DNA from 4 places in the Paenibacillus sp. P36 genome. Region 4 is predicted to be linked to each of the others. Evidence: riboswitches for the same ligand, from Rfam matches in the RefSeq annotation. Region 4 holds a riboswitch; each other region holds the start of a gene.
What was found. Region 4 has a riboswitch for cyclic di-AMP ahead of ACKTT9_RS04775 (hypothetical protein). Riboswitches for the same ligand answer to the same signal wherever they lie in the genome.
Positions count from the first base shown of each region.

Region 1 (5,381 bases), 170 kb from region 4:
TTCTTTCTCGGACAAGCCACCGCTCGTATCCGTCATCATCGCCGCCAAAGAAGAGGAATCGACAATCCGCGAAACCGTCAAGCATCTCCTTTCCCAAAATTACCCGCGCCTCGAGATCATTGCCGTGAATGATCGATCCCGGGATGCTACTGGTGTCCGGTTGGAGGAGCTGCACAAGTGGTCGGAAGGTAAGCAGGACATCCGTACCAAACTGCAAATCATTCACATCACACATCTTCCAGATGGTTGGCTTGGCAAAAACCATGCGCTATACCAAGGGTATCTTCAGGCCAGAGGGCAGTATTTGCTTTTTACAGATGCGGATATTCTGTTTGCTCCCGGTACGATCACCGACGCGGTCACCTATATGAAGGAACAGGATGTGCACCATCTCACCCTGACCCCCAATATGTTTGCGCGAGGCGCTTTACTCAAGGGATTCGTTCATTTCTTTCTGTTCTCATTTTCTTTGTTCGTTCGACCTTGGCGTGCAAATATCGACAACGCGAAAGGAACAGGCATCGGGATCGGAGCCTTTAATATGGTAAGCCGGAGCGCCTATGAAGCGATTGGTATGCATAAAGCGATCGCTTTACGACCTGACGATGATCTACAGTTAGGCATCTTCCTCAAAAGAGCAGGTTACCGCCAAAGAGTGCTGTCTGCCAAACACCTGCTTCAAGTGGAATGGTACCGTTCGCTCAAAGATGCGGTAATTGGACTGGAAAAAAACCTTTTTTCCGGCTTTCGTTACAGCTACATGGTCGCATTGCTCGCTTGTTTGGGACAGATCGGCTTTTTTATATGCCCGTGGCTTGGCCTCCTCTTCCTCTGGGATTGGCGCGGAGCCGTCTATGCGGTTGCTGTTATCCTGCAAATCTGGCTCTATCGCAAGCTAGTGTCCCGATTAATGAGCCTCAGAGGTGATTCCGCCTATCTGCTTCCCGTCAGCGCTTCACTGCTTGTCTATACTATGATTCGCTCCGTTTGGCTTACTTGGAAACAAGGCGGCATTTACTGGAGAGGTACTTTTTATTCGCTTCGTGAACTTAAAAAGAGTAGAAGTTAGCTTTGAACAATTGGACAAACGCCAAATAAGCGTTACTCGACAGAGCAAAGCTTACCCTCACGGTTTGTGGCATCCTCTTATCGTTCTAGTGAACACGATTCATCCGTACAACTCTATAGTACAAATGGCTGCTCGGCTCTTGTTCCACTTCCAAATACCCCTCTGCATGCACATAATCTCCCGTAATAAATGTGGAGGCATCTAACGAATTGGAGTGTGTAAGGAACAGGAGCGCGGCTTTATCGTTCCCTACGACGAAACCCGTTTGTTCTTTAATTTGAAATTTATCTAAAATGGTGCCATGATGCGATCTTGCAATATGGTGGAACTTCCAGGAATCATTTTCCTTAATGAGAAAATACAAGACGCGATTCTTGTGATTGTTGCTAAACTCCCTCGTAACACCAACCATACAGATTTTTTCACCAAGACTCAGATACTCATCGATTACATAAGATTTCAAGCGCAATCTCAGAACATTCTTATGCTGAATATAGGCTTCCATTTCTTCAACTGTTCGCTGATCTTTCGGATCCTGCTTCGTTGCGTAAAATACTTCTTTGATAAACGTATCCGTTTGCAGGCTTCTAGCCCCTTTGAAATGATTGTATGTACGGAAAAACTGCTGAATAACTTCCCTGATCTCATCTGGCATTGCAGGTCCCTTATCCACGGTATACATGCTATCTGCTACACTCGAATGTCTCTTTTTATGAAACCAACTCTTCCAGACACTTAATTGCATGCGCTCGTGTTCACCTGCTCTTTCTTTCTTCCAAACATTTCTTCATTATAGGCTAAAAACCATAAAATTTCGATAAAAATCGCATGATTCTGCGAACGAAAAAAAACACCTGCCTTCTATGCCTTTCATTCGAAAGATCATAGAAACAAGTGTTCGATAGTCCTATCCTTACAGAACTCTTCTCGCTCCGACATACCTTGCGCTCCAATAAGCGCTCGAAAGGCTATCCACAGCCACGCCTCTGGATGTTGTCGCTGAAATGAATTGATCATTGCCGAGATAAATGCCTACGTGATTCACTGTTTTCGAAGCAAAAAATACCAAGTCTCCGGCTTTCAAATCTGAAACTTTCGTACCTGCTTCACTGTGCATCTCCGCTGACGTACGGGGCAAATCGATCCCTTTCGCTTGATACAGGAATCGCACAAAACCGGAGCAATCAAAACCACTCGGCGTCGTTCCACCCCATACATAACGCACGCCCATATAGGAGTTCGCCGCCTGAATAATTTGCTCACTCACAGACGGAACAACGGCAGCGGCTGCCACCTTAGGTGCAGGTGCTGGAGCTGGTGGTGGTGGTGGTGGCGCGATCCAGGCTGGCTTGTGCGATTTTCCATCCACATCCACAATCGCGATCTGATTGGCTTCGTTCCATTCAATTGGCGAACCGAAGGTTTCCGTGATGAAACGCAGTGGGACATATGTATTCCCTTGGAACACGGTTGGACTGCTTTCCAAACTGATCTTCTTACTGTTCACAAGCGCTTGTTGCTGCTCTGTAATGAGTAAGATGGATTGCTGCTTGTTAACCAGTGTGACCTCGATTTGATCCTCTTGCTTCTCCCAGCTCACCTGATAGCCCAGCTTCTCAGATAACACTCGGAGTGGAACTTGCATGATGCCCTTGTCATCAATATAAGGCTGAACTTCCGGAAACTTCAGCAGCTCATCATTGACTTGCACCTTGACAGGGCGGTCCGTAGGCGCGGATGCAGCCTGAGCGGAGTGTGCTGTAAACATCGGTACTGCGGCGCATAATAGTGCGCATGAACAAATAAGACGTGAAGAAAAAGATTTCAAAACCTTGCCTCCTTGACGCCTCCGAGGTTAGTTGACGGGTTCGGGAAGAGGTTTTCCCTAGTACGCTCAGCTAGCAGCGCTCATTCACCCCAAATAAAGAAGTCCCCCGTACCAGAGCTTGCGATGCTCCAAGATTCGGCATTTTTTGTCTATGTTAGACTAGCATAGTTTAATTGGTAGGTACAACCTTTGCAAAACGGTAAGTTTTACCAATGTATTTTGTCGCATATTGCGTACGGAATACTAGGGATAATGGGCAAAAAAAACCACCCTAGAGGGTGGTTTTTCCTGCGATTAGGTGTAGCCAATTACGGATAGCGCACGATCGCTGACTGTGTTCAAAGTTGCTAACTCTGAGGCGGTTAATGATAATGAGGCCGCTTTGATATTATTTTCAAGATGATGCTCATCCTGTGTCCCTATAATAGCCGAAGTAAGTGCTTCCTGGTGCAGCAGCCAAGCAATTGCGATCTGTGTCACGTTAGTGTCCTTGGCATCCGCCATTTCTTTCATGACAGCTAAAAGCTCCTTCTCCGCCTCCAGATGCTCCGGTAGGAACAGCCTTCTCTCCTTGCGGAAGTCTCCCTCTTTCAATGCCTTTCCATGAAGGTGGAAAGCGCCTGTCAGAATCCCCTTGGCGATTGAGCTGTAGCTCATCACACCAATGTTGTGTTCCTGGCAGAATGGCAAAATCTCTGGCTCGATAGCTCTGTGCAGCAAACTGTATTCCGGCTGAATCACATCGATTTGCGCGTAATTTACGGCTTCTTTCAGCTGCTCCAAAGAAAAATTCGAAACGCCGATAGCCCGAATCAAGCCTTCTTCTTTCAGCTTCACAAATTCACCAAGCGTATCCTGCACAGGTATCTCAAAACTTGGCCAGTGAATGTAATAAACATCTATGTAATCAGTCTTCAAACGGTTCAAACTGTTTTCTGCCGATCTTCTTACATCTTGAGGAGCTAGATTGCTTCGGCTCACCTTCGTCGTAATGATGCATTGCTTACGTATATCCGCCAAAGCAGCGCCGACGATCTCTTCCGAGTGTCCATTGCCGTAGCCTTCAGCTGTATCAAACGTTGTGATGCCCAGCTCGAACGCTTTACGGATGAGCTCGATATTATTTTGGTCGTTCGTGAACTCCCAAGGACCTCCTCCAAGCTCCCAACAGCCAAAAGTTATGTTTGAGATGTCAAAACCTGCATGTCCTAGCTTTTTCGCCTTCATAGTCGCCGACCTCATTTCATTGATATCGTCCCACGATAATGCACACGTTAACAAAACAAGTATACCGCTTTCATTTACTTTTGCCAAGAAATATGCGGGCTCGGGTATCGGGTGAGGATGGTCTCCATAGCTGTACCATGTCTTTTCTGTACGTTAACGGAACTACTGGCATCTATTTAGCTCGAAAACGGTGCATTCGCCCCTCCTAGGGAACTACGGTCCTCTATTTTGCCGTTTTCAGGTGATACGCCGCTTTTAGGCAGCAAATAAAGGCTTGTAGTTCCCCTAACCGGGGAATTCGGCTGATTTACTCGAAATAGCGACCTCCAGTTCCCTTCGCTTTCCGCCCTCATTGAACATGCTTCCTTCGGAAGCAATCATCGGTAGATTTGGACGCGCGTCCTACTCGGGCTTACTCAAGCTGCCTTCACGGACGGTCGAACCCTTTGTGGGTTCTCTTCCCTTACCCGTGCAAAAGAAAAAGCCACCCGAAGGTGGCTCTTTCTTTTCTTGTGAAGCGGGTGATGGGAATCGAACCCACGCTACCAGCTTGGAAGGCTGAAGTTCTACCATTGAACTACACCCGCGTAAATATCGGGATGACACGATTTGAACATGCGACCCCCTGCTCCCAAAGCAGGTGCTCTACCAAGCTGAGCTACATCCCGAAACGCTTATAACTTAATTAAAATGGCGCGCCCTGAGAGATTCGAACTCCCGACCTTTTGATTCGTAGTCAAATACTCTATCCAGCTGAGCTAAGGGCGCTTAAAATATGGAGCGGAAGACGGGGATCGAACCCGCGACCCTCGCCTTGGCAAGGCGATGCTCTACCGCTGAGCCACTTCCGCACGGTATGTGTTGCTTGTCACTTCATTTCTTTCTCAGAGGCGACAAGGAATAATATATCAGGATTTCAGAACAAATGCAAATGTTTTTTCTTACCAATCGCTTATTTTATAAAAATACCGCCAAAAGGCAGCACTTCCCTTGCAATTCGCCGCAATAAGCTATCGTTTTTCATATGCTCATCCAACTTGCGATCCGGCTTACATGGCTGCAGCAGCACATGTCCTTGCCCTGTCATCTCCCAATGATAATTCATATGCTGGCTCGCTAATGTATTACCATAAACACAAAGGCGCAATACTGCATTCCGAGGATACGCAATTAGACAATGAATATCTACATATAAAGGCTGCTTCGGATCCAAAGCCATCTGATACAAGGGCCCAGTGGTCAAAAGCCCCAGTGTTC
Region 1 is NZ_AP038372.1:856,181-861,561, reverse strand. It holds gene ACKTT9_RS04010 (glycosyltransferase) at 1-1,069, shown strand, start outside; gene ACKTT9_RS04005 (hypothetical protein) at 1,155-1,814, opposite strand; gene ACKTT9_RS04000 (NlpC/P60 family protein) at 1,983-2,897, opposite strand; cyclic di-AMP (ydaO/yuaA leader) riboswitch at 2,899-3,048, opposite strand; gene ACKTT9_RS03995 (aldo/keto reductase) at 3,192-4,124, opposite strand; tRNA gene ACKTT9_RS03990 (tRNA-Gly) at 4,641-4,711, opposite strand; tRNA gene ACKTT9_RS03985 (tRNA-Pro) at 4,719-4,792, opposite strand; tRNA gene ACKTT9_RS03980 (tRNA-Arg) at 4,816-4,892, opposite strand; tRNA gene ACKTT9_RS03975 (tRNA-Gly) at 4,901-4,975, opposite strand; gene ACKTT9_RS03970 (AIM24 family protein) at 5,077-5,381, opposite strand, start outside.
Region 1: linked by a shared signal. The riboswitch ahead of ACKTT9_RS04000 (NlpC/P60 family protein) and the one ahead of ACKTT9_RS04775 (hypothetical protein) in region 4 are both predicted to bind cyclic di-AMP.

Region 2 (5,381 bases), 810 kb from region 4:
GAAGTCCACGTCCGCCACCTCGACCGGCGGGGTTTTGCGCACACGCAGCCGGATGACGGCAGAGTCAACGTTCGGCTGCGGCACAAAGACGGTGCGCGGCACGATCGTGACAAGCTCCGGCTCGCAGTGGAACTGTACGGCAATGCTGAGGCTGCCGTAATCTTTGGTGCCCGGGCGAGCCGCCATGCGGTCGGCCACCTCTTTTTGAATCATCACGACGATGTTCTCCAAGGGAAGCTTCTCTTCGAGAAGCTTCATAATGATCGGCGTCGTGATGTAGTAGGGCAGATTGGCGACGACACTGACGCCATCCAGCCCGTCAAAATGCTGCCGGAACAACTCCGGCAGGTCCGTCTTCAAAATATCGCCATGCACGACACTCGCGTGGGGATAAGGCTCCAGCGTCTCGCCTAGAATAGGCAGGAGACGCTGATCGATCTCCACGGCCAAGACGCGCCCTGCGAGCTTGGCCAGCTGCTGGGTGAGCGCCCCGATGCCAGGGCCGACTTCCAGCGCGCCTTTGTTAGGCCCAAGCTCCGCAGCCGAAACGATCTTGCCCAAGATGTTCTGGTCGATCAGGAAGTTCTGACCCAGACTCTTTTTGAGCACAAGATTGTGCTTTTTTATAATTTGTTTCGTTTTACTGGGTGTTGCAACATCTTCCGCTGTTACAATCACTTCATTGCCGGGTATAGTCATTATGTAGCCCTCATTTATCTATAGGTTCTAAATCCTGAATTCCACTGTCACACCTTACTTCACTTTCCCTATATCTTCGGTTCCAGATGCTCCAAGGCTGCCTCAAATTCCTCACGCGAGATCTGGAACATCGCACATCGCTTATAAAATTGTTTGCCATTGCAGTAGCCGATGCCAAGGGCATTGCCAACGACGAGCCTCCGGGAAGCCGCTTCCGGATGAACGATCAACCCTGCAGCTATGAGATCCTCCATAGTAAGCTGCGAGACAGCCCCGTCGTACTCTGTCCGCAGGTTCTGGAGCGCCTCACGGACAATCTCCGGCGCTGCGTTCTCGACGCCGATGTCGCCCTTATACTCGGCCTGCGCCTGCGTGATGAAGGCATGCTTGCAGCCCGGTACCTTGGCTGCCACAATCTTCCGTATCCGCTCACCTGCGTGATCCGGATCCGTAAATATAATGACGCCTCTGCGCTGCTGCGCGAGGGCTATTCGCTTCAATACGGCTTGCCCGATGGCTGAGCCGCCTGTCTCTATCGTATCCGCCTCGACAGCTCGGCGAATAGCGGCCGTATCGTCTTTGCCTTCAACGACGATGACTTCTTTAATCATAATCGGTTCCCTTCCCAGTACGCAGAAAAAGAAGAGGGATTCCCTCTTCTTTCGCCCAGGCTGCTTGCCTGGCAACGTATATTGACATTGTTCCCGCTGAAACAGACGTTTACACGTTAATTTTCAGACGGCTTTTTCGGTCCTACGACATAGACCGTATATCCTTGTTTCGTTCCGAATTTATTAGCATAGCCATGATCTTCAAAGTAAACATCGATCATTTGGCCTTTCACACCGCTGCCAATGTCTTCAGCACGACGGAAGCCAACGCCCTCAATGTAAACCCACCATCCCAGTGGGATAACTTTCGGATCTACCGCAATCGTTCTGCCCTCAGTAACTGTCGTTCCTGTATAGGTCTTCCCATACCCAGGAGAACCTTCGGCTTTGCCTGTCGAATCCGCTCCCGCTGAATAAGCCGTGAGCTTCACGTTCTTGAGGATTTGTTTATACCCGAATGTTACACCATTCTTAGAAACCTCATCCACACTAGGGGATGATGCCGATAGAACGACAACGGGATTTTTCGTGCCAACGGACACAACTTTTTTAACGCTTTGTTCCTGTACTTCTTGACCTACAACAGCTTCTGCAACTAATACGCCATCTTCGTAAGTCTTCTCTTTCTTTTTCAGAAGTACGCCCTCTTTACCTTCTTGAACGACCTGCTCTTTACCCTTAAGCAACGATGCATCATTTTTCTTTTCCGTGTCGAATGCAATCGGCTCTGTTACTTCTTCCGTCTCTTTTTTCACACGGACGATTTTGATTTCATCGCCTGATCCCAAAGAGGCTGTCGGTTCGGGAGTCAGCTTATCGTGCTCCCCAAGTGCAATATGTAAACGTTGCAATGCACTTTCAACCGTTCTTGCAGTTGTGTAAACAGTGGTGGTCTTTCCATCAGCAGTCAATTGAATTGGAGAAGCGTGTTCGATGACGAATTTGTCCCCGCCCTTGATTGTAGCCGTAGGGTCTGCAGATATTTCATCGTGTTCACCAATCGTTATGGCTTGTTCATCCAGTAGGCGTTGCAGGACCCATTGCTTCGTATGCACAACGGTTTCTTGTCCATTCACAACCACGGATACGCTCTTGGTAGCCGTACCGTACAACAACACCAAAAACATGAAAGTCATTGCGATTGAGATTATAGCCAGGCTTAAAATCAAACGCAAGTTTTCATGCTTCCATCGCAATGCGAAGGACATGCTGGATGATCGTTTTACATGGGTCTCGCTAAAAGAGATACTGCCCACTTCTTCGGTCCTCCTTCAAAGCCTCGCCGCCAGGTTACAGCATGATTAAATTTGACGCGACTAAGGTTTTTAATTTAACTTAACGTGTCGTCCATCGGCAGTTGTTTGGAAACAACTGCGTTCTGGTCGTCCCACCCCGCTTTGCTATTCATCATCCTATGAATTCCGGGTTACGATTAGTCGTCCGAAACAGTTAAAGGTCCTTATGGGGACAAAAAGCCAGCAAGAAGAGGACTCTTCTCGCTGGCTTAGTTTGCATAGTAAAAATACACAAATAGCACGCACGACAATCGTTACCTCTCTTACGCTTACGAGGTTAGCTGACGGATTCGGACGTGAGAGTCGCCCTACTCAGACGTAAACTTCCGTTCAACGTCCAAGATTCACCCCTGTTACTCACTCTGTTCACTTCGTCAGCGATGCCGCTTTATAAGCTAACAGTGGTTCCCCCGTTCCCATAATTGGAACTCAGCGAATGGAAAAATGGCAAATTGGTTATTAAGTTATTATGAAAAGTATATTACGCTGTTAATCTCTGCCTGTAAAGGGATTAACACCTACTAAAAAGGGCTAAATCGATTAAAAATAGCTTATTTTCGAAATAAAACCACCTTTTATCTACATTTAACTCATTATAACGTACGAATACTAAGTTTCTTCGTGTTTTCACTCTTAAACTAGGCTTCGAAACTAAATTTGTTTATAATTATCAGGTATGAAACACGTATATAAATTCCAATAATTAGCTATTTAGGGAGGCACTGAGATGGGTCCCATATTACAAGTTGACGCTTTATTCGGGGGATATTTACCAAATAAACCCGTTCTTCACGACCTCACATTTTCCATCCGTCAAGGTGAAATGATGGGATTAATTGGTTTGAACGGCGCAGGAAAAAGTACGACCATCAAGAACATCCTTGGACTGCTTCAACCACAAAGGGGTTCTATAAAAATTAACGGTTTGACGCTGGCCGAAGATCCGCTGCCTTACCGTGCCACTTACGCTTATGTGCCTGAAAGTCCAGAGCTATATGAAGAGCTTACGATTCGTGAGCATCTGGAGTTAACTGCCATGGCTTACGGCTTAACGAAGGATGACTATCTCTCCCGCTCACAAGCGCTGCTCGAGCAGTTCCACATGCAGGACAAGCTCAAGTCTTTCGCAAGCCATTTATCCAAAGGGATGAAGCAAAAGGTCATGATCATGAATGCATTCCTGATCGAACCTTCTCTCTACATCATTGACGAGCCTTTTCTCGGGCTCGATCCGCTAGCCATCCGCTCATTGCTCGAGTTGATGGTCAAAATGAAGCGACGCGGCGCGTCATTTCTCATATCCTCGCATATTTTGTCTACGATTGAAAAATATTGCGATAACTATGTCGTCCTGCACAAAGGACATATGGTCGCCCAAGGCGATTTAGTCGAATTACGTCAGCAGACAGGACTCCAGCAAGCGTCATTGGACGACATCTTTTATAAGCTTGTAAAAGGAGAATTGGTATGAAGGCGATGGACATGGATACCCGTGCCCTATGGCAGAAGAGATTTGAACATTATATGAAGGAATCCATGGGTTACCTGCAGTATGCAGCGCGCAGCAATTTTTTTGGCTTCCTGCTATTTCTTGTCATCCTTTCTTCCTATTATTATGCAAAAATACTACAGCGCCTTCCGACAGATTATCCTTATCTGTGGATCGTCCTTTTGCTGCTGGTACCTTTGTTAGCCTCAAGCCCCATTCGCACGTTAGCCAGAAGCGCAGACCGTATGTTTCTACTGCGCGTTGAACATCAGATGGGTCCTTACTTCCGCGGCGGATTCATGTACAGCTTAGTGCTGCAAGCCTTCTGGACATTTCTGGCATGGGTCGTCCTATGGCCCTTGTATCATCACTGCCTTGGCCGCGATGAGCAGCATTTCTTATGGATGCTTGCCTTGCTTCTATTAATGAAGGTAGGCAATTTATTGGCCAGCTGGCAAGAAAGCCGATTCACTCATGAGCGCGCAAGAAGAGTTTCCGTTAGCTTCCGCTGGCTGGCAACAGCCGTGCTGATTTCTCTGCAATTTCTGACAAGCGTCCTCTGGGCAAGCGGAGCTGCTCTTGTCCTTACTCTGGCTTGGTTAACTGCTACGCATTACGTATCCAAATACTACATCGGATGGGATTATCTCATTGCGAAGGAAAGGCAGCAGCAAGCACGACTTTATGCCTTTTTCAACTGGTTCGTGGATGTCCCGCAATTGGGAACGCGAATAGCCCGCCGAAGCTGGATCAGCGGGGTCACAAGATTTATTCCTTTTAAACAGGATGCTGCCTATCTCTACATATATATGAAAACATTTCTACGTACGGAGCTATTCGCGATTGTCCTACGTATATCCTTACTAGGCACATTAGCCATTGCCGTTTCAAGCAGCAGCACAGCGAGACTGCTCATCTTCTTTATCGCTTTGATCATTTCCATGGTTCAACTAACGCCACTTGAGCGTTCACACCGCTATACCTTTTGGCTCGACATGTACCCGCTTAACCGTCAGTTGAAAGCCGGCTCGCTAGCCTTCATCATTTGGTCAGCCTTGCTGCTAGAATTATGTATGCTTTCGATTCCGTTCATGATTCGATCTTCACTCATCTACATTGTCGTGCCGCTGATCGGCTTCCTCTTTATCTCACTCAGCTGCGGAGTTTTTCTACGACGAAAATTTGCAAAAAATGCTTTACTTGAGACCTAACAAGGCAATGGCGTTGTTTGTCGTTATTTCTGCAAGTTCTTCCAGACTTATCCCCTTGATTTCCGCGGCCGTTTCG
Region 2 is NZ_AP038372.1:218,957-224,337, reverse strand. It holds gene rsmA (16S rRNA (adenine(1518)-N(6)/adenine(1519)-N(6))-dimethyltransferase RsmA) at 1-699, opposite strand, end outside; gene rnmV (ribonuclease M5) at 768-1,310, opposite strand; gene ACKTT9_RS00975 (ubiquitin-like domain-containing protein) at 1,427-2,566, opposite strand; cyclic di-AMP (ydaO/yuaA leader) riboswitch at 2,857-3,050, opposite strand; gene ACKTT9_RS00970 (ABC transporter ATP-binding protein) at 3,333-4,076, shown strand; gene ACKTT9_RS00965 (ABC transporter permease) at 4,073-5,305, shown strand; gene ACKTT9_RS00960 (TatD family hydrolase) at 5,291-5,381, opposite strand, start outside.
Region 2: linked by a shared signal. The riboswitch ahead of ACKTT9_RS00975 (ubiquitin-like domain-containing protein) and the one ahead of ACKTT9_RS04775 (hypothetical protein) in region 4 are both predicted to bind cyclic di-AMP.

Region 3 (5,381 bases), 3.9 Mb from region 4:
GCAAGCGAGATATCAAAATGGTTGTTCGAATGAGATCCCCATGTGAGCCCCCATTCCTGACACATCTGAGCTACTCGAACAGAGCCCTGCATCGTCCAGAAATGTGGGTCGGCTAACGGAATATCGACAGATTGCAGCTGAATCGTATGGCCCATCTGGCGCCAATCGGTAGCAATCATGTTCGTTGCCGTTGGGAGGCCTGTCTCACGCCGGAACTCGGCCATGATTTCACGGCCTGAATAACCGTTTTCTGCTCCGCATGGGTCTTCCGCATAAGCCAATACGTGATGCTGATCACGGCACAGATGAATCGCCTCTGCTAAAGACCATGCCCCGTTAGGGTCAAGGGTAATTCTGGCTTGAGGGAAACGTTCCGCCAGCGCAGTGACCGCTTCAATCTCCTCCTCACCGCGTAGGACGCCACCTTTTAACTTGAAATCATTAAAGCCATATCGTTGATACGCCGCTTCGGCAAGTTTCACGACGGCTTCGGGTGTAAGCGCTTCCTCATGACGCAGTCGAAACCAATCATTCGCAGCATCCTCTGCGCTCAGGTACGGAAGGTTTGTCCGATTCCGATCCCCAACATAGAACAAGTAGCCTAACATCTCTACTTTATCGCGCTGTTGCCCTTCTCCTAGCAGTGCTGCAACCGGAACATCCAGAAATTTGCCTAAGAGATCAAGTAGTGCTGCTTCCAATGCCGTAACGGCGTGTATCGTGATGCGTAAATCAAAAGTCTGCAAACCGCGTCCTCCTTGATCCCGATCAGCGAATTGCTTGCGAACTTTCGTAAGAATGTTATTGTATTGGCCGATCGATTGACCGATAACCAGTGGGCTCGCGTCTTCAAGCGTTTTGCGAATATTCTCGCCGCCCGGTACTTCACCTACGCCCGTATGACCTGCACTGTCTTTGAGAATTACGATGTTACGTGTAAAGAATGGAGCATGCGCTCCACTAAGATTGAAGAGCATGCTATCATGCCCTGCAACTGGAATTACTTTTAGTTCGGTAATGATTGGCGTGCTGGAAGCTTGATTTCGCGATGGCTCATTTAGCAGTTCTTGTTTCATGGCTGATCTCTCCCTTTCATGTGGATGAATACCAGTTTAATGAAGATGACAACTAATTAGCTTTCCTTAAGTTAAATTGTACCACGTCCTCTAGCTCCTAAGTACTTAAATAACTCATATTCACATATTTTTGTTAGGGAATAGTATGCGCTCGCCGGAGAGGAAGTTGAAATTATGGTTCATTATAAAAAAATGAAGATTGACGGTTGGGAGTTATTTTTTCGCCAAGCCGGGAGTCCATACAACCCAACCATCATCCTTCTTCATGGTTTTCCAAGCTCATCCCATATGTTTAGGGATTTAATTCCTCAACTCACAGACCACTTTCATATCATTGCTCCTGACTATCTTGGATACGGAAATAGCAGTATGCCTTCCACAGAAGAATTTGCTTACACCTTTGAGAATCTATCCATTCTGATTGAAAAGTTAATTGATAATCTCGGCATTTCTCAATATATATTGTACACCCATGAGTATGGAGGTCCTATCGGGTTCAGACTGGCCGTACGGAATCCGCACCGTATTCTAGGATTCGTCATTCAGAATGCCGTAGTTAGTGAAAACGGATTAGGGAAGCCGTTCGATCTCTTCAAAGCCCTCTGGGAGGATAGAAATCCTGCAACCGAAGCGGCCTTTGCTCAGCTTGCAACCTTCCATTTTACGAAAATGCAGTATGTTACGGGCGTGTGTCATCCCTACCGGATTAGTCCCGATGGTTATCTAATGGACCAGTTATTTTTGGATCGACCCGGCAATAGCCAAATCCAGTTGGAATTGGGCTACGACTATCGGACCAACGTCGAACAATACCCTGTTTGGCAGCAGTACTTGCGAACTTATCAACCTCCTACGCTCATAACCTGGGGCAAAAACGATTTTATTTTTACGGTGCAAGGGGCACTTGCTTTCGGTGAACTTTTAACGTGTGTGGAAACTCACTTTTTATGCGGGGGCCATTTTGTTCTGGAAGAGCAAAGCCAGCAAGTTGCGGAGCTTATCAAGCGTTTTTTTGGCCGTATCTATTCATGAGAAAAACGAAAAAGGAGCTGCCGCAAGGCAAGCTCCTTCTCTATTGTTGAAGATCGTTAAATGGTATGGCTGATGTACGCTCTGAGGCAAGGATACGGACCACTGAAAATATGCGCCATGGTTACGATAAAGGTGAGGTGTTCCTGTAAAATTTGGAGCGTGGTTCCGACGCGATGGGCTAGCGATTGTTCAACCGCTAATTCCTTTTCTGAACTCAATTGGTTAAGCAGCTCATTGTTTTGAGCAACCGTTTTGCTAATTTCCATTAACGTCTGTGTTTCGACGTCTGATGGCCGGTAAGCCAAATTCGGAAATTGAATGTCGTACGTCTCCAACCGCTGTTTCAAATGAAGTATCTCATGTTGACGCTGTACGGAATCGTTGGCTCTCTTCCATGGAAGAAGATTCTTCCATTCTTTGGTTACTTTCATAAGCAGCATGTCTAGTTCCTCCTATTTTCTCTAGAAGAGAAAAAGGAAGCGAGGGAATAGAACCTCAAATCACATAGTTCCATTGAATGTTTCTATCCATTTCTTTCTACGCTGACGAAGTTAGCTGACGGATTCGGGTTGAAAGTTAACCCTAACACTTTACATGTGTACTCACCCCAGGAAACTTGGTTCCCCCGCTTCTTTAATCTAAAGAATTAAGCGTATTTTATCAATTTACTCCAATGTATAAGGAGAAGCAATAGTAATATTTTCTTATCTATTCTATGTCCTTAGTCATGCATCCCCTGTAACCATAACATGATCCGATCTACTACCTCCAAATATCTTTGCCCAACAAGCAATCCGGTGTGAGTCGTATCCCAAAGTCCTGTATATTCAGCATGGAGATGCTCCGCTGTCGCCTTTCCCCGCCGGTCATTTTCTTCACTATTAATTGCTTTAATAACCAAGGCTGGATGAACCATCAAACTGCTGTCTATCGATATCCCCCCACCTGCCCCCAAAGAGAAATAAAAATCATTAAATGCTTGTAATGACTCCACAGTTATATACTTTCTCTGAAAATCAATGTCATCCGCTGATTCATCTATACTGGAAATCTCTTCTCGGGATGGTGCGGGCATTAAAACGCCTGTTGTCATTGCAGCTATTTCTTTGTAGGGTACAGCTTCATAAACTTCCTTGCTTATGCTTGTATCGATCACCACTAAGCCTGCAAGTTCGTTGGTTTCAGCCAGCTTCTGGCTCAAAATTCCTCCCATGCTAAATCCTATGAGAATCGGTGGAGCCTCACACTCAGCCAAAACCTCTTTGATATCCTCCAAATAATCTTCGAATGTTACATGTGTCAAATCGAGCACTCTACTTTTGTAGTGCCCTCTCAAATTCATAACATAACAATTCCATCCCTTGTTTATAAAGTGTGGGATGTATTTGCTCCACATCCAACTGCCGGTGTAGGCACCGTGTACAAATAAAAGCGGAGGTCTTTTGGAGGCTCCCTTCGGTAGCTCATCTCCCTCGAAAATTTCTATACATAGATCATTTTCTCCAATATATTTCACACGATGATCTGGCAAATCTTTTGTATAATCTTTCATGATAAGTTTCACCTCGTTATATAGTTTGACGTCAAACTATTAGTTTAAAAAAATTTAAAAATTGTTATAAATTTTCGTTAGAATTCTCAGTAATTCTTCCTTCTCTTTATCCGAAATGTCCATGTAAAATACATCTAACATTTTTTCTGAGATGGTTTCAAATATAGGTCTCAGTTCCTCCCCTTTTGGCGTTAAGGCAACATAGACGACCCTTGAATCTACGGTGTCCCTTTCCTTAGTCACGTATCCGAGCCGGACCAATTTGTCGACAAGTGCAGTCACAGTAGACTTATCTTTATCAATTTTCTTGGCAATCTCCGCCATAGTCAATCTAGGCAGCTTAAATAGAGCAAAGATAATATCCCCGTGTGAAATGGCAATATCATCGACCCCATATTTCGTCATCTCGGCTATGATAAACCGATTGGTCTTTTCTCTAATTCTGGAAATAATTGATACAGCGTCTGTTGGTTTCATATTCTCATTATAGTTTGACGTCAAACTAATGTCAATCATCTATTCGAGGCAGCCGATCAAACTAGCCGGCTGCCTCGAACCTTGTCACAAATCCACTTTATATATACAAGGAACGCCCTCCATATCAGAGGTAAAGATGATAAATGTGCCATCTGGAGAAAAAGCCGGATGCGGATGAGCATCCTGTGTGTTGCCGTATGACTTCCAGCTGGTTCCATGGGAGCATAACCGCTCTTCTTCCCTCTGTTCTACATCCACTAAATAGATAAAGTGCTGCTCGGGCAGCTGCCCGTCCCCGACGATCATCGTATGATTGGCATTCGAAATAAAGTGGCAATACTTGGAGCAATTCATCCAGATCTCTTCCTCTAATGTCTCCGAGTCCATGAAACGGATACTTTCGTGATAGAGATCATCTTTATGCCGGTACACATAAGCGAATCTAGAGCCATCAGCAAGCCAATATTCATGCGTGATGAGCTCATCATGCGTCTGTTCCTTCGCACAGCGCAGCCGCGTCCCGTCCTTTTGGACTAGCCAGAGTCTGGCATCAATCAGATGCCCAGGACCTTCATGACAAAATAAAATGGTCGATGGGTCATTGGGACGAATTTGCGGATGTCCAAGCCAACAGTCCAGCTCCTCATGTGCGATATGGCTGGTTCGCTGTTCGATATCCAGGTAGATGATTCGGCAGTGCGGTTTCGCTGCCCATTGCGGCTCGAAATTGGACCAATCCCCTTTGCCTGGTACGACATCCCTTTCATTGATTTCGACCAGTACGAGATACTTGTCATCTGAGCTGAGACCGGGATTGGCATTGGATTTCCAACCTGCAGGTGTCGTATAGAGAACGTCTTCCATCAGCGTCGTCATATCCAATCGCATAATTCGCTGATCTCTGCAATAAATCAAGTAGTTGTCGTCACTCGTCAGACTGCAGCTGAAATCGTGAATATCGGGTCCTTCCGTTAATTGCAGGGCCGTTCCATCGTTCAGATCCATCCGGTAAAGCTGACGGGATCCCTCTCGCTCGCTAGCGTAAATGAGATAGCGATTGTCGTTTGTGATCATTTTATAATAAAAATAAGGATGATGATTCACCTGCTCCGGGGCTGTCAAACGCGTCATAGATCGACCCGTATAGGCATCGGCAAACGGATGGAACTCGTTACGAATCGTAGATCCTTTAGCCATCTGTGATCACTCCATTCTCTTAATGTTAGGGCCGAGGCCGCAGCATC
Region 3 is NZ_AP038372.1:4,916,008-4,921,388, forward strand. It holds gene gudD (glucarate dehydratase) at 1-1,076, opposite strand, end outside; gene ACKTT9_RS22055 (alpha/beta fold hydrolase) at 1,251-2,108, shown strand; gene ACKTT9_RS22060 (hypothetical protein) at 2,165-2,548, opposite strand; cyclic di-AMP (ydaO/yuaA leader) riboswitch at 2,633-2,771, opposite strand; gene ACKTT9_RS22065 (alpha/beta hydrolase) at 2,830-3,660, opposite strand; gene ACKTT9_RS22070 (MarR family winged helix-turn-helix transcriptional regulator) at 3,715-4,176, opposite strand; gene ACKTT9_RS22075 (oligogalacturonate lyase family protein) at 4,222-5,334, opposite strand; gene ACKTT9_RS22080 (hypothetical protein) at 5,360-5,381, opposite strand, start outside.
Region 3: linked by a shared signal. The riboswitch ahead of ACKTT9_RS22060 (hypothetical protein) and the one ahead of ACKTT9_RS04775 (hypothetical protein) in region 4 are both predicted to bind cyclic di-AMP.

Region 4 (5,381 bases):
AAAAATATGTGAACGGGCTTTCTCCAAAGGCTTGATCATGGAAACATCCGGTACAGATAGTGAAGTGGCCAAAATAATGCCTCCTTTAATTATTACAGAAAAAGAACTAATGATAGGTCTTGAACGATTGCACGCTAGCATCAAAGAAATTGCAGAGGAATCCTAGAGAGTTCATATAGCGGAGAATGGAGGAGAAACAATGATCGTTAGATATCTCAATGATATTGCAGGCACAGAATTTGATGTAGATACGAAAACTTGGAGCAGTAAGAGATTACTTGTAAAAAGCGACCGCGTTGGCTTTTCCCTGCATGACACGACGATTAAAGCAGGTACTGAAACCGAAATATGGTACCAACATCATGTTGAGGCGGTGTATTGCATTCAGGGAGAAGGAGAAATCGAGCTAGCGGAAAGCGGAGATATATACCAGATCAACGCTGGAACCTTATACGTTTTAAATGGTCACGAGAAGCATTTGCTGCGCGGGAAGACTGAAATGCGGATGATATGTGTGTTTAATCCACCGACAACAGGTCGTGAAGTGCATGATGCTCAAGGCGTATATCCATTAAGCTAAAGGACGAAAGGCGGTAGAAACCATGATGACATCCAAAGGACAAGTGGCGTTAAACCATTCCAGTGTGCAAGATGCATACCCTTCAAGAATTTATAGAGAACCAAGACTCTTGGAAAGACAAGACCCAGCGGTTTACAATCATGCGATCAATCAGTCCGTAATCAGTGAGGAACAGCTAGCTTTTTATGATAAGAATGGTTATTTGTTTTTGGAATCTTTTTTTGATCAAAATCAGGTGCAGATTTGGAAAAAGGAGTTAGCAAGACTCTGGGATCAAAGTCGTCATCTTGAAAAGCCAGAAGTAATCAAAGAGCATGGAAGTGATGAAGTTCGGTCCATCTTTGCTGTACACCAGGACGATGAAGCATTTAAACAAATCGCTGAGCATCAGCGGATCGAGGCCATTGTTCGGCAAATTCTGGGCAGTGATACTTATGTGCATCAATCTAGAATAAATTTCAAACAAGGTTTTACCGGCAAGGAATTTTATTGGCACTCGGATTTCGAAACCTGGCATGTGGAGGATGGGATGCCGCGGATGAGAGCGCTCAGTTGTTCTATTGCTTTAGAAGATAACACGCCTAATAATGGTCCTCTTATGGTGATGCCAGGTTCACATCGTACATTTGTTTCCTGTGTAGGAGAAACGCCCGATGACAATTACAAGACATCGCTCCGCCGTCAAGAATATGGCGTACCTGACCAGAATAGTTTGAGTTACCTAGCGGAGCAAGGTGGGATTGTTGCTCCAACTGGAAAAGCCGGTTCCATACTATTGTTCGATTGTAATCTGATGCATGGCTCCAATAGCAACATTACGCCAGACCCGCGAAGCAATGTTTTCATCGTTTACAATAGTGTACTTAATAAGCTGAATGCGCCTTATTCGGGCAAACAACCTAGACCAAACTTCATCGCTACTCGGTAATTATCAGCTTGGGGCCTGCCTTACGGTGGGTCCTCTCAGTATCGAAAGGATGATGTTGTGTTCACGATCATATGCAGCATTCTTGTGATTCAGATTGTCTATGTATCTTGTTTTACGCTTCGAATGATCTTGACCCTTAAAGGTGAAAAATATACAGCTTCTGCGATCAGTATGCTAGAGATTCTGATCTATGTAATAGGTCTTAACATCGTTCTTAAATATGTTAACCAACCTGCATGTTTAATTGTTTATGCAATCGGATATGGATTAGGTGTGCTTGCTGGATCATGGATTGAAGAAAAACTGGCACTAGGATATGTTACGGTTAAAGTTATTACAGATGAGCTGCATCGTTATATGGCTGCTTATCTTCGGAAAGAAGGATTTGGTGTCACCTCTTGGGTTGGTTGGGGAAGAGATGGTGAGAGAATGGTGTTGGAAGTTCTTGCACGCCGCAAAAACGAGAAGTTTCTGTATGACTGCATCTTGGCTATTGATCACAAAGCATTCATTGTCACTGTGGAGCCGAGAAAACTGCATGGCAGTTTCTGGTTAAATGCTACTCGTAAATAAATCGTGATGTTGATAACGCTGAGTCCTGGCCTTCAGGAGCGGGGGAACCATAGTAAACTGATGCATGTAATTTATGCATAGTGGGGTGAATCACGGAACCACCGTGTAGGGCGATTCTCACGCCCGAATCCGACAGCTAACTTCGTAAGCGTATTATTGGAGTGGTTACGACTGATAGCTGCATACGAGCAGTTGCTTTCGTGGTCTTCCATAAGGAGGAGAAAGAATTGAATAAATCGGAACAAACCTGCACCGAATATGTGTTAGTTTCCGCACCGAACCGAGCGGGAAAGGAATTTATTAACTTATTAAGAACCAAGGGAATTCAATACTATGCGATTACGAATAACAACTACGGAAAAAAACGCTTGGAAGCAATGGGCGTTGATCGAATTATCATGGTAAATACCGAGGATGCAAGCAGTTGGACTGCACCTCAGATACGAATCAGCAAAGTATACTTGTTTGAAGTGAGTTTTAATCTATGCTGCCGATATATTCAAATATGTAAAGATTGGAATCCCAAGTCCATACATGTGATAACAAAACGTGGAAATGCAAGAGTTACATACAGAGCTCTAGGAGCTGACCATTTTACATACATCAATAATAATCAAGAAGCTTCGCTCCTGCTGCTTCCATAAAGGTTATCACCGGACTTTGTCTCTTCATCAACGGACAAGTCCGGTACTTTCAATTATGATTTGAGTTTTAACGTCAAATTTGATTTGAGAGTAGACGTTTTGCCAATGTTCCCAGTCTTTCTCTTTACCGAAATATTGACTCAGATAATGAAGACCGAACCCGTAGGGGTCAACATTGGCATCACGTATTTTATATAACAAATCTTCTGCAGTTTTGTTAACATTTTTTTCTAGCATTTTTTGGATCTGGAGGGAATTGGCGTCCTTGACCTTAATTGGGCTTTCTTCAATCATTCCCTTTATTTTGAGATTAAGACTGACGATTGGAATTTCATCTTTCGATATTGTGACATGACTAGACACCCGCGAAACGTAAAAGGCCAACCGTTTTCCTTCATAGTTAATAGGGATACCTGATCGGCTAAACTCATTCGCAGTCATGTTATACAGTTTTGTTTCTTTCGGGTTTAAGACAAGTTTTTCTTTCATTTTATCAAGTAAAGCAAGCTTCTCGACAACATATGAATCCCCATCAAAGCTAACGATGGGCAGGTAGGGATCGAGTCCCTTTTCTTTGAATCGACGGAAATTATCGAATAGAAACGCGGTCACAGTGTAAGGCGAAACTGTCCCTTCTTTTCCAAAAGTTAAGAAAAAGGAGTTACCCGCCAATCTTTCTGTTGATGGACTTGCTTTTAGTAGCTTGTTTGCGCTTGGTTCAGCTAATGCCATATAGGAAATCAGTTGAATGTCTCTTCTTCTTGCTAGCCAACTTAGCGGTTCCTCCATCGACTCTTTTACTAAGCTGTTACCGAATAAAAACATCCGGCAATGTCCGAAATCGAGCTCTTTATCGACATGAGCTTTAATATTTCTAACTGCTTCCGCTATGCTCGGGGCTTCCAAATGCTCGATCTGACTCTCCGCTAGCCCTTCGCCAATCTTGGATGCTGGTATTGCGAGACGAAGTGTTACCAAATAAGGATTTTCCTTTTTTCCAGTCCAATCCACCCCCATGGCTACGACGAAGAATCTTTTATCAATGTCCTTAAAGCTACACCCTCCAAGAGACAAACAAAGGTAGAGTAAAAAGACGATGAATAGTAGAATCCTCATGTAAAAACGTTCTCCTTCTTTTTTCTCCATACAAAATAGAGCATCATAAAAATGAATATGATTTCGGTGAAAAATCGAGCAATGAGCCATATCTCAGAGATAACCTGGTTTCTTTCTACGTTTACAAAGCGCATAAAAATGAAAGACAAGATCCCTGCACCTAAAGCTAACCAGATATTCATCTTCGGTACCGGTTCTTCTTCAACAGCTACTGAACGGTTAATTACATATCTAATTAACATGATGGTTGTGTGCCATGTGTTCATGACAAAGAGCAGCGATAATCCAGTGAAGAGCAGTAGAAAGACAAACAAAACCCGATTAATGAAACCATACTCCATGATCATGGAGTCTGCCGTCATACTCCAAATGTAAACGTAATCGCCTACACCAACTGTGCCGTGGAATCCGATTGGCACAAAAAAAGTAACCAGTAAGAAGAAACACCCGAACAAGGGTACGACCCATCGATTTCGAAAACGAAATCCCTCAACATGCAAGCGATTAAAAAGAACAAGGCTGAAATGACCGGAAAACAAAAAGGTGGCTGAAACAATTGTCATGAAGGATGGCGGTTTGTTCACGTATCCGGCTACGTAACGGATTGCGTCCCAACTAAAGTTTTCATTAACCATAGCTTTAACTAGAAACAAAAAAAGCAAAGGAGAGATTATAAGCATCATGATTTCATGAATAAACTGGACGGATCGGGTTGACCGAGTACTCGCCCATAGGGCAGCGCTAACCATTAAAAACAGATTTATATAAGGATTTACGTCTGGATAAAAGAACATACGGGCTGTCTCTGAATAGGCATATATAACAATAATTCCAGCTGGAAGCCAGATAAATAAACCCACAAATAAGCTGTTGATAGTGGTAAACCATCTTGGGAGGTAAAGATCACATATTTCTGGAAAACCCAATCCGGGAAACTTTTCAAAGCAAGCCATCATAACGAATGAAATGATGGTGCCTATCACCATTGCAATGAGCATTCCTGAAATTGCGCCATTAAAACGATCTCTTATGAGTAACGTTGGTACGAACATCATGATATTAATCATTCCAACATAGAGCACATGATAATAGGTATACCGAGACATGGTTTACTTGGTCCCCTTTCTATAATGATGTGCTTTCGCTTCTAACTTTGGAATATAAAAGGCTAAATAAGGCTGTCCAAAGCTCCTTAGATTGCACCAATAAACAATTAAAGCAAAGAATGAAACAACTACCCCTAATAAACCATAGAAAATTGAGACTATGACAAAGATGTATTTAATAAAGCGAACTGAATAACCAAAGCCGTTGTTCGGTATAACGAAATTAGAGATCGCAACAACTGAAGTTACGATAATCATGATACTGCTCACTAATCCCGCCTGTTGAATGGCTTGACCCAAAATCAAACCACCAACAGTTGTTGCTGTAGAACCGATATAACGCGGCAGGCGAAGGCTTGCCTCATTCAATGCTTCAATCATAAAAAGCATAATGAAAACTTCAATAAATGAAGGATAGGGGACCACTACTCGAC
Region 4 is NZ_AP038372.1:1,028,061-1,033,441, forward strand. It holds gene ectB (diaminobutyrate--2-oxoglutarate transaminase) at 1-166, shown strand, start outside; gene ACKTT9_RS04760 (ectoine synthase) at 200-580, shown strand; gene thpD (ectoine hydroxylase) at 603-1,508, shown strand; gene ACKTT9_RS04770 (DUF2179 domain-containing protein) at 1,566-2,081, shown strand; cyclic di-AMP (ydaO/yuaA leader) riboswitch at 2,088-2,248, shown strand; gene ACKTT9_RS04775 (hypothetical protein) at 2,309-2,725, shown strand; gene ACKTT9_RS04780 (Ger(x)C family spore germination protein) at 2,753-3,871, opposite strand; gene ACKTT9_RS04785 (hypothetical protein) at 3,838-4,947, opposite strand; gene ACKTT9_RS04790 (spore germination protein) at 4,951-5,381, opposite strand, start outside.